One region of the Winslowiella toletana genome, then DNA from elsewhere that is predicted to be linked to it. Evidence: predicted binding sites of a transcription regulator. Region 1 holds the regulator's gene; the other holds the start of a gene.

Evidence for each region. The regulator Fur, encoded in region 1, represses iron uptake genes when iron is present. The targets are predictions, from matches to a motif close to ATAATAATGAGAACNACTATCAA.
Region 2: a site for Fur is predicted at 2,012-2,034, ahead of exbB (tol-pal system-associated acyl-CoA thioesterase). Genes of this name have one in related genera too.

Annotation. Positions count from the first base shown of each region.
Region 1 is NZ_CP134152.1:1,477,468-1,482,860, forward strand. It holds gene nagE (N-acetylglucosamine-specific PTS transporter subunit IIBC) at 1-710, shown strand, start outside; gene glnS (glutamine--tRNA ligase) at 899-2,566, shown strand; gene mtr (tryptophan permease) at 2,640-3,887, shown strand; gene fur (ferric iron uptake transcriptional regulator) at 3,951-4,394, opposite strand; gene fldA (flavodoxin FldA) at 4,758-5,288, opposite strand.
Region 2 is NZ_CP134152.1:4,122,188-4,127,580, forward strand. It holds gene tcuC (MFS transporter) at 1-490, opposite strand, end outside; gene exbD (TonB system transport protein ExbD) at 778-1,200, opposite strand; gene exbB (tol-pal system-associated acyl-CoA thioesterase) at 1,206-1,940, opposite strand; gene RIN69_RS18880 (TRAP transporter substrate-binding protein) at 2,247-3,215, shown strand; gene RIN69_RS18885 (TRAP transporter small permease) at 3,229-3,735, shown strand; gene RIN69_RS18890 (TRAP transporter large permease) at 3,745-5,037, shown strand; gene metC (cystathionine beta-lyase) at 5,156-5,393, shown strand, end outside.

The sequences.
Region 1 (5,393 bases):
GTTTACGTCTGAATGTAAAAGATTCTGCTGAAGTGAACGATGCGGTTGCCAAACGCCTTGGCGCCTCGGGTGTGATTCGTCTGAATAAACAGAGCGTGCAGATTATTGTTGGTACGCGTGCGGAAAGCATCGCCTCTGCGATGAAAACCGTATTAGCCAAAGGCCCGGTTGCGGCTTCTGCTCCGGCAGTATCAGGCGCAGCGGTGATGCCAACTGCACAGCCACAAGCGGTACCTAACGCAGCAAAAGGCATTATTGCCACGCTGGTCGCGCCGGTAAGCGGTGAAGTGGTGGCGATTGAACAGGTGCCTGACGAAGCCTTTGCCAGCAAAGCGGTCGGTGACGGTTTGGCGATTAAGCCGACTGACAAAACTGTGGTGGCACCGATTGCCGGTACGATCGTTAAAATCTTTAACACCAATCATGCCTTCTGTCTCGAAACCGACAATGGCGTGGAGATCGTGGTGCACATGGGGCTGGACACCGTGGCGCTGGGCGGTAAAGGCTTTACCCGTCTGGTGGAAGAGGGGGCAACCGTCACGGCCGGTCAGCCGGTGCTGGAGATGGACCTTGAGTTCCTCAACGCCAACGCACGCTCAATGATCAGCCCGGTAGTGGTCAGCAATATTGATGACTTCGCCGGCGTGAATCTGTTAGCCAGCGGCTCCGTGGTGGCGGGTGAAACCAAACTGTTCGAAATTAAAAGCTGATTCAGTGGCGAATGCCGTCAGGGCATTCGCCGCCTGAGTTATCGCGGCTGAGCAGGGCGGGAAGCAATTCCCGCCCTTTTTTACGTTATTCGTAAACTAACGGTTGTTTCCCTTCTCTGCTTTGTGGATCATACTCCGTTATTTCGTGATACAAATCACCAGACATATATTGTGTTGAGGAAATTGAGATGAGTGAGGCAGAAGCCCGCCCAACTAACTTTATTCGTCAGATTATTGACGAAGATTTGGCGACCGGTAAGCACGCCAGCGTGCATACCCGTTTTCCGCCGGAGCCGAATGGCTACCTGCACATTGGTCATGCAAAGTCGATCTGCCTGAACTTTGGCATCGCGCAAGATTATCAGGGTCAATGTAACTTGCGTTTCGACGACACCAACCCGGTCAAAGAAGACCTGGAGTTTGTTGAATCTATCAAGCATGACGTGCAATGGCTCGGTTTCCAGTGGAGCGGCGAAATTTGCTATTCCTCTGACTATTTCGATCAACTGCATAACTACGCGATTGAGCTGATCAATAAAGGCCTGGCCTATGTTGATGAACTGACGCCAGAACAGATCCGTGAATATCGCGGCACCCTGACTTCGCCGGGCAAAAACAGCCCGTATCGTGACCGTACGCCGCAGGAAAACCTGGCGCTGTTTGAAAAAATGCGTAACGGTGAATTTGCCGAAGGTAGCGCCTGTCTGCGTGCCAAAATCGATATGGCGTCTAACTTTATCGTGATGCGCGATCCGGTACTGTATCGCATTAAATTTGCGGAACACCATCAGACCGGCAATAAGTGGTGCATCTATCCGATGTATGACTTTACCCACTGCATTTCCGATGCGCTGGAAGGCATTACCCACTCGCTGTGTACGCTGGAGTTCCAGGACAATCGTCGTCTGTATGACTGGGTGCTGGATAACATCAGCATTCCGGTACATCCGCGCCAGTACGAGTTCTCACGCCTGAATCTCGAATACGCGATCATGTCCAAGCGTAAGTTGAATCTGCTGGTGACCGAAAACGTGGTGGAAGGCTGGGATGATCCGCGCATGCTGACGGTTTCTGGCCTGCGTCGTCGTGGCTACACTGCCGCTTCGATTCGTGAGTTCTGCCGCCGTATCGGTATCACTAAGCAGGATAACATTGTTGAGATGGCGTCGCTGGAATCCTGTATTCGTGACGATCTGAATGAAAATGCGCCGCGTGCGATGGCGGTGCTGGATCCGGTGAAAGTGGTTATCGAAAACTTGCCGGCCGGTCATGAAGAGCTGCTGACGATGCCTGCTCATCCGAATAAGCCGGAAATGGGCAGCCGCGAAGTGCCGTTCAGCCGCGAGATCTACATCGATCGTGCTGACTTCCGCGAAGAAGCCAACAAGCAGTACAAGCGTCTGGTGCTGGGCAAAGAAGTGCGACTGCGTAATGCTTACGTGATTAAAGCCGAGCGCGTGGCCAAAGATGAAGCGGGCAATATCACTTGCCTGTATTGCACCTGCGACACCGACACCCTCAGCAAAGATCCGGCTGATGGCCGCAAGGTGAAAGGGGTGATCCACTGGGTGTCTGCTGTGCATGCGTTACCGGCGGAGTTTCGCTTGTACGATCGCCTGTTCAGCGTGCCAAATCCGGCTGGCGCGGAAGATTTCCTCGCGACCATCAACCCGGAATCCCTGGTGATTCAGCAGGGCTTTGTTGAGCCGAGCCTGCAAGCGGCAGAAGCCAGCAGCCCTTATCAGTTTGAACGTGAAGGCTACTTCTGTGCCGACAGTCGCTACTCCAGCCGGTCAAAGCTGGTATTTAACCGTACCGTTGGCCTGCGCGACACCTGGGCGAAAATCGGCGGATAAATCTCGCCGTGACAGTAAAAAACGCAGCCTGAAAGCTGCGTTTTTTTTATTTGCAATGGACGACAATTCTTTTATGGCTGAAATAATTTCAGGACGAAAAGCACCGTCGGTGATGTGGGGAACCATGATCATCAGCGGCACAATTATTGGCGCAGGCATGTTTTCTCTGCCGATCGTGATGTCTGGCGCTTGGTTTTCCTGGTCCACGTTGATTTTGCTGTTCTCGTGGTTTTGCATGCTGTTATCCGGGCTGCTGTATCTGGAGTCGAGCCAGCATTATCCGGAAGGCGCGAATTTTTCAACGGTAACCCGCGATCTGCTGGGCAGTAAGTGGAATGTGATTAACGGCATTACCATCGCGTTTGTGCTGGGGATTTTGACCTACGCCTATATCTCTGCCAGCGGTTCAATCCTGCATCATACTTTTGCCAGCGCGCTGCCGTGGTTATCACAGCGGATGGCAGGATTTCTGTTTACTCTGCTGTTAGCGGTATTTATCTGGCTGGGCACCGCAGTGGTCAGCAGAATGACCTTTATCTTTCTGTTCGCCAAACTGGCCGCTTTTCTGCTGACATTTGGCGGTTTGCTGTGGCATGTGCAGGTCGATAATCTGCTCAATACCCAGCAGAGTGGGGCAAGCTATTTTCCCTATATCTTTATGGTGCTGCCATTCTGTCTGGCATCGTTTGGTTATCATGGCAATATTTCCGGGCTGGTCAGCTATTACCGCCAGGATGCCGCTAAGGTGAGAAAGTGCCTGATTTACGGCACGCTGATCGCGCTGGCAATCTACTTTGTCTGGTTAATCAGTGCGATGGGCAATATTCAGCGCGCGAAATTTATCGATATAGCCCAGGCGGGTGGCAACATTGATGCGCTGGTGGCGACCTTTGGCGATCTGATTAGCAGCCCGTGGTTAAGTGTGCTGCTGCTACTGTTTTCCAATTTTGCCGTTGCCAGCTCATTTTTGGGCGTCAGTCTCGGACTGTTTGACTACCTTGCCGATCTGTTTGGCATGGCAAATAATGCCGTGGGGCGTCTGAAAACTACGCTGATGACGTTTGCGGTTCCGTTAACAGCCAGCCTGATCTATCCAAATGGATTCCTGCATGCGATTGGCTATGCCGGGCTGGCGGCGACGCTGTGGGCGGTAATCACTCCGGCACTGCTGGCATTTAAAGCCAGGCAGCGTTTTGGGCCTGCCGCCTATCGGGTGGCCGGCGGGCATCTGACGATTATGCTGGTGCTGCTGTTTGGCGGTATCAATATTGTGGTCAGTTTACTGTCTTACGCCAATTTGTTGCCGGTCTACGCACGCTAAATTTGGGCATAAAAAAACCGGTGACGGGTCACCGGTTTTGTTTAAAACTCTGCGAAGCAGAATTTATTTGTCGTGCAGCGTTTCGTCTTCGCGGCAGTCACCCGTTGAGCAGTGACCATAGAGGTACAGGCTGTGGTTAGTCAGCTTAATGCCGTGACGCGTTGCGATTTCACGCTGACGCGTTTCAATTGATTCATCACTGAACTCAATCACTTTGCCACAATCAAGGCAGATCAGATGATCGTGATGATGCTGCTGCGTAAGTTCGAAAACGGACTTGCCGCCTTCAAAGTTATGACGGGTAACGATACCCGCGTCATCAAACTGGTTAAGAACGCGATATACCGTCGCCAGACCAATTTCTTCGCCCAAATCAATCAGGCGCTTGTACAAGTCTTCCGCACTGACGTGATGGCCCTCTGGTTCCTGAAGCACTTCCAGAATTTTCAGTCGGGGAAGCGTGACTTTCAGGCCGGCCTTCTTTAATGCGGTGTTGTTGTCAGTCATGCGGATATTGTCCTGTTACTTTGCTAGTCACAATGTGGCTGAAAAGCCCTGAACATCGGTCGACGCTAAATCTAATTGCGTCTCATTATAGAACTCATGCTTCGAAATGAAAACCGCAGGGAGGGCGTTAAACTTACCGATGGATGTAAGGAGTTACGTCCGTGAGAAGTTCATGCCTCATAGCCTATCCCATTATGGCTACTTTGCTAAACCCTGTACTCTCAAAAAAGAGTCAATAGCGGGCTGACCGATGGGGGGGTATTGTACAGATTTACAGTCAAAAGTTACAAATATGTATCTATCATTTCTATAGGAAAAACCACTGGCTCATTGTGAGCCAGCGCCCACAATAAGCCAGACAGCTTAAGCTTCGATGATTTCTTTTAAATGAAGTTCATCAAAAATTTGTTTAACCCACTTTTCAACACGCTCGTTGGTGAGTTCTGGCTGGCGATCTTCGTCAATCGCCAGTCCGAGGAAGTGTTTATCATCGGCCAGGCCTTTTGATGCCTCAAAATGATAACCTTCGGTCGGCCAGTGGCCGACGATAACCGCGCCATTTGGCTCGATAATATCGCGAATGGTGCCCATCGCATCACAGAAGTATTCAGCATAATCTTCCTGATCGCCGCAGCCAAACAGCGCGACCAGCTTGCCATTGAAGTCGATCTCTTCCAGCGTTGGGAAGAAGTCATCCCAGTCGCACTGCGCTTCACCGTAGTACCAGGTTGGGATGCCGAGCAGTAAGATATCATAAGCTTCAAGATCCTCTTTAGCGCTCTTGGCAATGTCATGAACATCTGCAACATCTTTGCCCAGTTGCTTTTGGATCATCTTTGCAATGTTTTCCGTATTGCCAGTGTCGCTGCCAAAGAAAATGCCTGTGATTGCCATGAGTCTAATAACCTCTTGAAACTTAATGATATAGTGAATACTAAAGATAGTCAGTTACTGGCAATGATAGCAGACAGTCTCGGGGCGCGGAACTTCAAATGCCGC
Region 2 (5,393 bases), 2.3 Mb from region 1:
GCTGGCTACCAGACTGCCAGCTGACGTAAAACCCTTTGCGCCCTTTCGGAGCCACTTCCGACAGGTAAACTGATACACCGCCCAGCTCAACGCCCGCTGAAAAGCCCTGCAATAAACGCCCCAACAAAATCAGAATTGGCGCTGCCGCGCCCAGAGTGCTGTAACCCGGCACACAGGCGATGGTAAGTGTACCCACTGCCATCAGGCACAGCGTCAACAGCAGGCCCTTGCGACGACCGTACTGATCAATATAGGCACCAAGAATGATCGCCCCAAGCGGACGCATCAGGAATCCGGCACCAAACGTCATTAGCGTCAGCATCAGTGAAGCGAATGGGTCATCACCGGGGAAAAAGGTTTTAGCAATAGCGGTGGCATAATAGCCAAACACCATAAAATCGTACATTTCCAGAAAGTTACCGCTGGTAACGCTAAAAATGGTTTTTGCAGCGCTCTTGGGCCGCCTTGACATTGCAGCAGTGGGGTTCATACAGGCTTCCTTATGTTTTTCTTCGTTTTTATCCTGCAAGGCCAGGTTTTAATGTGACCTTCTTCACCATTCCAGTTTACAAAGTAAACCGATTGGTAACGAAAAATTAACAAAAGGAATTAGCCAGAAGATTGTACTGATAAGAGGGGGTTTGAGGGGATTTACGCAGTAATGAGCAACTTGAGGTTTTTTCTGTAGCGGTGGCATCTTCCGCCATCCGCGCCGAAAAATGCTGTCCGGACGGGAGCCGAAAACGGCTCCCGTAAAATCACAGGCGTGACAGAAGGCTATTTAGCGACGGTTTCCATACCCATTAAACCAATCTTCAGATAGCCAGCCTGTCGCAGGGAGTCCATTACGCCCATCAGCGTTTCGTAATCAACACTCTTATCTGCCTGGAAGAAAATAGTGGTGTCTTTCTTCCCTTCAGTCTGCGCATTAAGCACGTTGACCAGATTCTCAGTATTTACCGCTTCGTTGCCAATAAACAGCTGTTTGTCTGCTTTAATCGACAGATAAACCGGCTTTTCCGGGCGCGGTTGCGGGGTACTGGTTGAAGCAGGCAGATTAACGCGGACATCCACTGTCGCCAGCGGAGCGGCAACCATAAAGATGATCAGCAAAACCAGCATCACGTCGATAAACGGCGTGACGTTGATTTCATGCATTTCACCATTGCTGTCGAGATCTTCGTTTAATCGCATCGCCATGATAGTTAACCTAACCGCAGCTTATGGGCTGCCGCCGTGCGGTGCGCATCAGCGCTGTTTGCCAGATCGAGATCGCGGCTCTGCAACAGCAACACCTGTGCCGCTACGTCGCCAAGTGAAGCTTTGTAGTTGGCAATCATACGCGCAAACACGTTATAGATGACGACCGCTGGAATCGCCGCAACCAGACCAATTGCCGTTGCCAGTAGGGCTTCAGCAATACCCGGAGCAACCACTGCCAGGTTGGTAGTCTGCGTCTTCGCAATGCCGATAAAGCTGTTCATGATACCCCAAACGGTACCGAACAGGCCGACGAAGGGTGCAATTGCACCGATGGTTGCCAGGAAGCCGTTACCACGCCCGGCATGACGGCTGAATGCGGCGACGCGGCGCTCCAGACGGAATCCGGTGCGATCTTTAATACCGTCGTTATCGTCAGAACCGGCAGAAAGCTCCAGCTCATTGCGTGCTTCATTAAGCAGCTGAGTACTGAGGCTGCCAGCGTTGAAATTTTTGCAGGTTTCTACCGCTTCGTTCAATGAACGAACCGTTGCCAGTGCCTGCTGCTCACGCTTCAGGCGGCGTTTAGCTGACAGCAGTTCCACACTCTTACTGAAGAAGATTGCCCAGGTGATGACGGATGCACACAGCAGTCCAATCATTACCGCTTTCACTACGATGTCAGCATGTGCATACATGCCCCAAACAGAGAGATCTGTTTGCATCAAATTACTGGTCACCACGCTGTATCTCCAACCTCAATAAACCACATTCGGAAATCAAGCGCAGATCATATCAAATTAGCGCTGAATTGATAGTAGTTCTCATTACTATTTACATTTTGACACCGCTGATTTCAGCCTGCGCTACCTCAGACTAACGAAGAGATACCATCCACATCACATTTTTGAAATGATGTTTTATAAATTAGCGAATGTCATTTCAAAATATTACAAAACTGTGAGTCGCTTCACCGCTACTGGTTAATTTTAACGCTACTTTTTAGCCACATTATTCTAACAACGACCTGACCTCTGGAGCCTGAGATGAACCTAACCCGAACTTTACTCAGCATGTGTTTGCTTGGTGCAGCGGTGACTTGTGTGCAAGCCGCCACCCTTCGTGCCGCCGATGTCCACCCAAAAGGCTACCCGAACGTGGTTGCGGTGGAACATATGGGTGAAAAGCTGGCGGCGGCCACCGACGATCGGCTGGAAATTAAAGTGTTTCCCAGCGGCGTGATGGGCGATGAGAAACAGATGATCGAGCAGGCTCAACTGGGAGCCATCGATATGATCCGCGTTTCGATGGCTCCGGTAGCGGCCATTCTGCCGGAAATCGAAGTCTTTACCCTGCCCTATGTGTTCCGCGATGAGGATCATCTGCACAAGGTACTGGATGGAGAAATCGGCCAGCAGATCGGCGATAAAATCACCGGCAGCGCCAACTCCCGCCTGGTGTTTCTCGGCTGGATGGATGGCGGCACGCGCAATTTGATCACCAAGCAGCCGGTGCTGACGCCGGAAGAGCTACACGGGATGAAAATCCGCGTGCAGGGCAGCCCGGTGGCTATCAATACGCTGAAAGCAATGGGTGCCAATGCGGTGCCAATGGGCGTCAGTGAGGTATTCAGCGGCATGCAAACCGGCGTCATCGATGGCACGGAGAATAATCCCCCTACCTTTATCGCCCATAACTACCTGCCGGTGGTGAAAAATTACACCCTCAGCGGCCACTTTATTATTCCTGAGCTGTTTCTCTACTCAAAGGTGAAGTGGGACAAACTGAGTAAAGAGGATCAGCAGCTGATTACCAAACTGGCAAAAGAAGCGCAGGCTGAGCAGCGTCAGCTGTGGGCAACCTACAATCAGCAGTCGATCGATAAGATGACAGCAGGCGGCGTTAAGTTTCATGACATCGACAAAACCGCCTGGATCGAAGCCACCAAACCGATTCGCGATAAATATGCCGCTCAGCATCAGCAACTGATGCAGGCGATTGCCGACGTTCAATAATCAGGAGCCGACCATGACGAATAAATGTCATAACCTGATGGACTGGCTCTACCTGGCAGGAATGGTGGTCTCCGGCATTGCACTGCTGGTGATGACGCTGGTCGTCCCCTTCGCCATCTTTATGCGCTACGTAATGAATGATGGCTCCTCATGGCCGGAGCCGCTGGCGATTATGTGCATGGTGACCTTCACCTTTGTCGGCGCAGCAGTCAGCTACCGTGCCGGTTCTCATATCGCGGTTTCAATGCTGACCGATCGCTTACCTGAGGGTTTACGCCTGCTGGCCTCACGCATTGCCGATCTGCTGATGCTGGTGATCTGCGGCTTTATTCTCTGGTACAGCGCACAGCTTTGTATACAGCTGTGGTATCAGCCCATCGCCGAATTTCCGATGATAACCGCCGGACACAGCTATTTGCCGGTGCCGATTGGTGCTGCGCTGACGCTGATGTTTGTGCTGGAACGGCTGGCATTTGGTTCGCAAGAAAATCGCCCGGTTGTGATTATGGGTAACACCTGAGAGGTCATCATGGACGCATTAGTATTGCTGTTGACGTTGGGCGTGCTGCTGGCGGTAGGCATGCCGGTGGCCTACGCGGTGGGATTAAGCGCGCTGGTTGGCGCCTGGTGGATCGATCTGCCGTTAGAAGCACTGATGATTCAAATGACCAACGGGGTGAATAAGTTTTCGCTGCTGGCGATCCCGTTTTTCATACTCGCTGGCGCAATTATGGCCGAGGGCGGTATTGCCCGACGACTGGTCAATTTCGCCTATGTCTTTGTCGGTTTTATTCGCGGCGGCTTATCGCTGGTGAATATCGTCGCCTCAACCTTTTTTGGCGCCATATCCGGATCGTCGGTGGCAGATACCGCCTCGATCGGTTCGGTAATGATCCCGGAGATGGATAAGAAGGGCTACCCGCGCGACTATGCCGCTGCGGTTACCGCCAGTGGATCGGTGCAGGCGATCCTGATTCCACCCAGTCATAACTCGGTGATTTATTCGCTGGCGGCAGGCGGCACGGTGTCGATTGCCGCGCTGTTTATCGCCGGAGTGCTGCCCGGCCTGCTGCTCGGCTTGACGCTGATGGTGATGTGCATCGCCTTTGCGCACAAACGCTCTTACCCGAAGGGTGAACGCGTTCCTTTTAAGCAGGCGCTGAAAATTCTGCTCGATGCGCTGTGGGGGCTGATGACGGTAGTGATTATCCTCGGCGGAATTCTTACCGGGGTATTTACCGCCACCGAATCGGCGTCAATCGCCTGTCTCTGGGCGTTTTTCGTCACCATGTTTATCTATCGTGACTACAAATGGCGTGAGCTGCCGAAACTGATGTGCCGCACGGTAAAGACCGTCACTATCGTCATGATTCTGATCGGCTTTGCCGCCTCGTTTGGTGCGGTAATGACCTGGATGCAGCTGCCGGATCGTATCACCAGTTTCTTCACCGGCATCTCTGACAACAAGTATGTCATTCTGATGTGCATCAATATCATGCTGCTGCTGATCGGCACCCTGATGGATATGGCACCGATCATTCTGATCTTAACTCCGGTACTGCTGCCGGTGACCAATGCGCTCGGCATCGATCCGGTCCATTTCGGCATGATAATGATGGTCAACCTCGGCATCGGTCTGATTACCCCACCGGTAGGTTCCGTGCTGTTTGTTGCCAGTGCGGTGAGCAAGCAAAAAATAGAGCAGGTGGTGCGTGCCATGCTGCCATTCTATGGCGCACTGTTTTTGGTCCTGATGATGATCACTTACATTCCGGCCATCTCACTGTGGCTACCGCGACTGGTTGGCGTGATGGGAGAATAGACTGTCGCCCGGGCATCTCGCCCGGGCGCACGGTGATTATCTGTTTTCGTTATAAACCCGCCGGGCTAATCATGTTAAGTTGTTATTTATCTTATGGGGTTAGCAGGACGCGTTAGGTATGACGACGAAGAAAATTGAAACCACCTTGATCGCTGCCGGTCGGGCTAAAAAATTCACTCAGGGTTCCGTAAACAGCGTAATTCAGCGCGCCTCTTCACTGGTTTTCGATACCGTTGCGGATAAAAAGCGCGCCACCGCCGGACGAGCCAGCGGAGAACTGTTCTATGGCCGACGCGGTACGCTGACGCACTTCTCACTACAGGAAGCGATGACCGAGCTGGAAGGTGGCGCAGGCT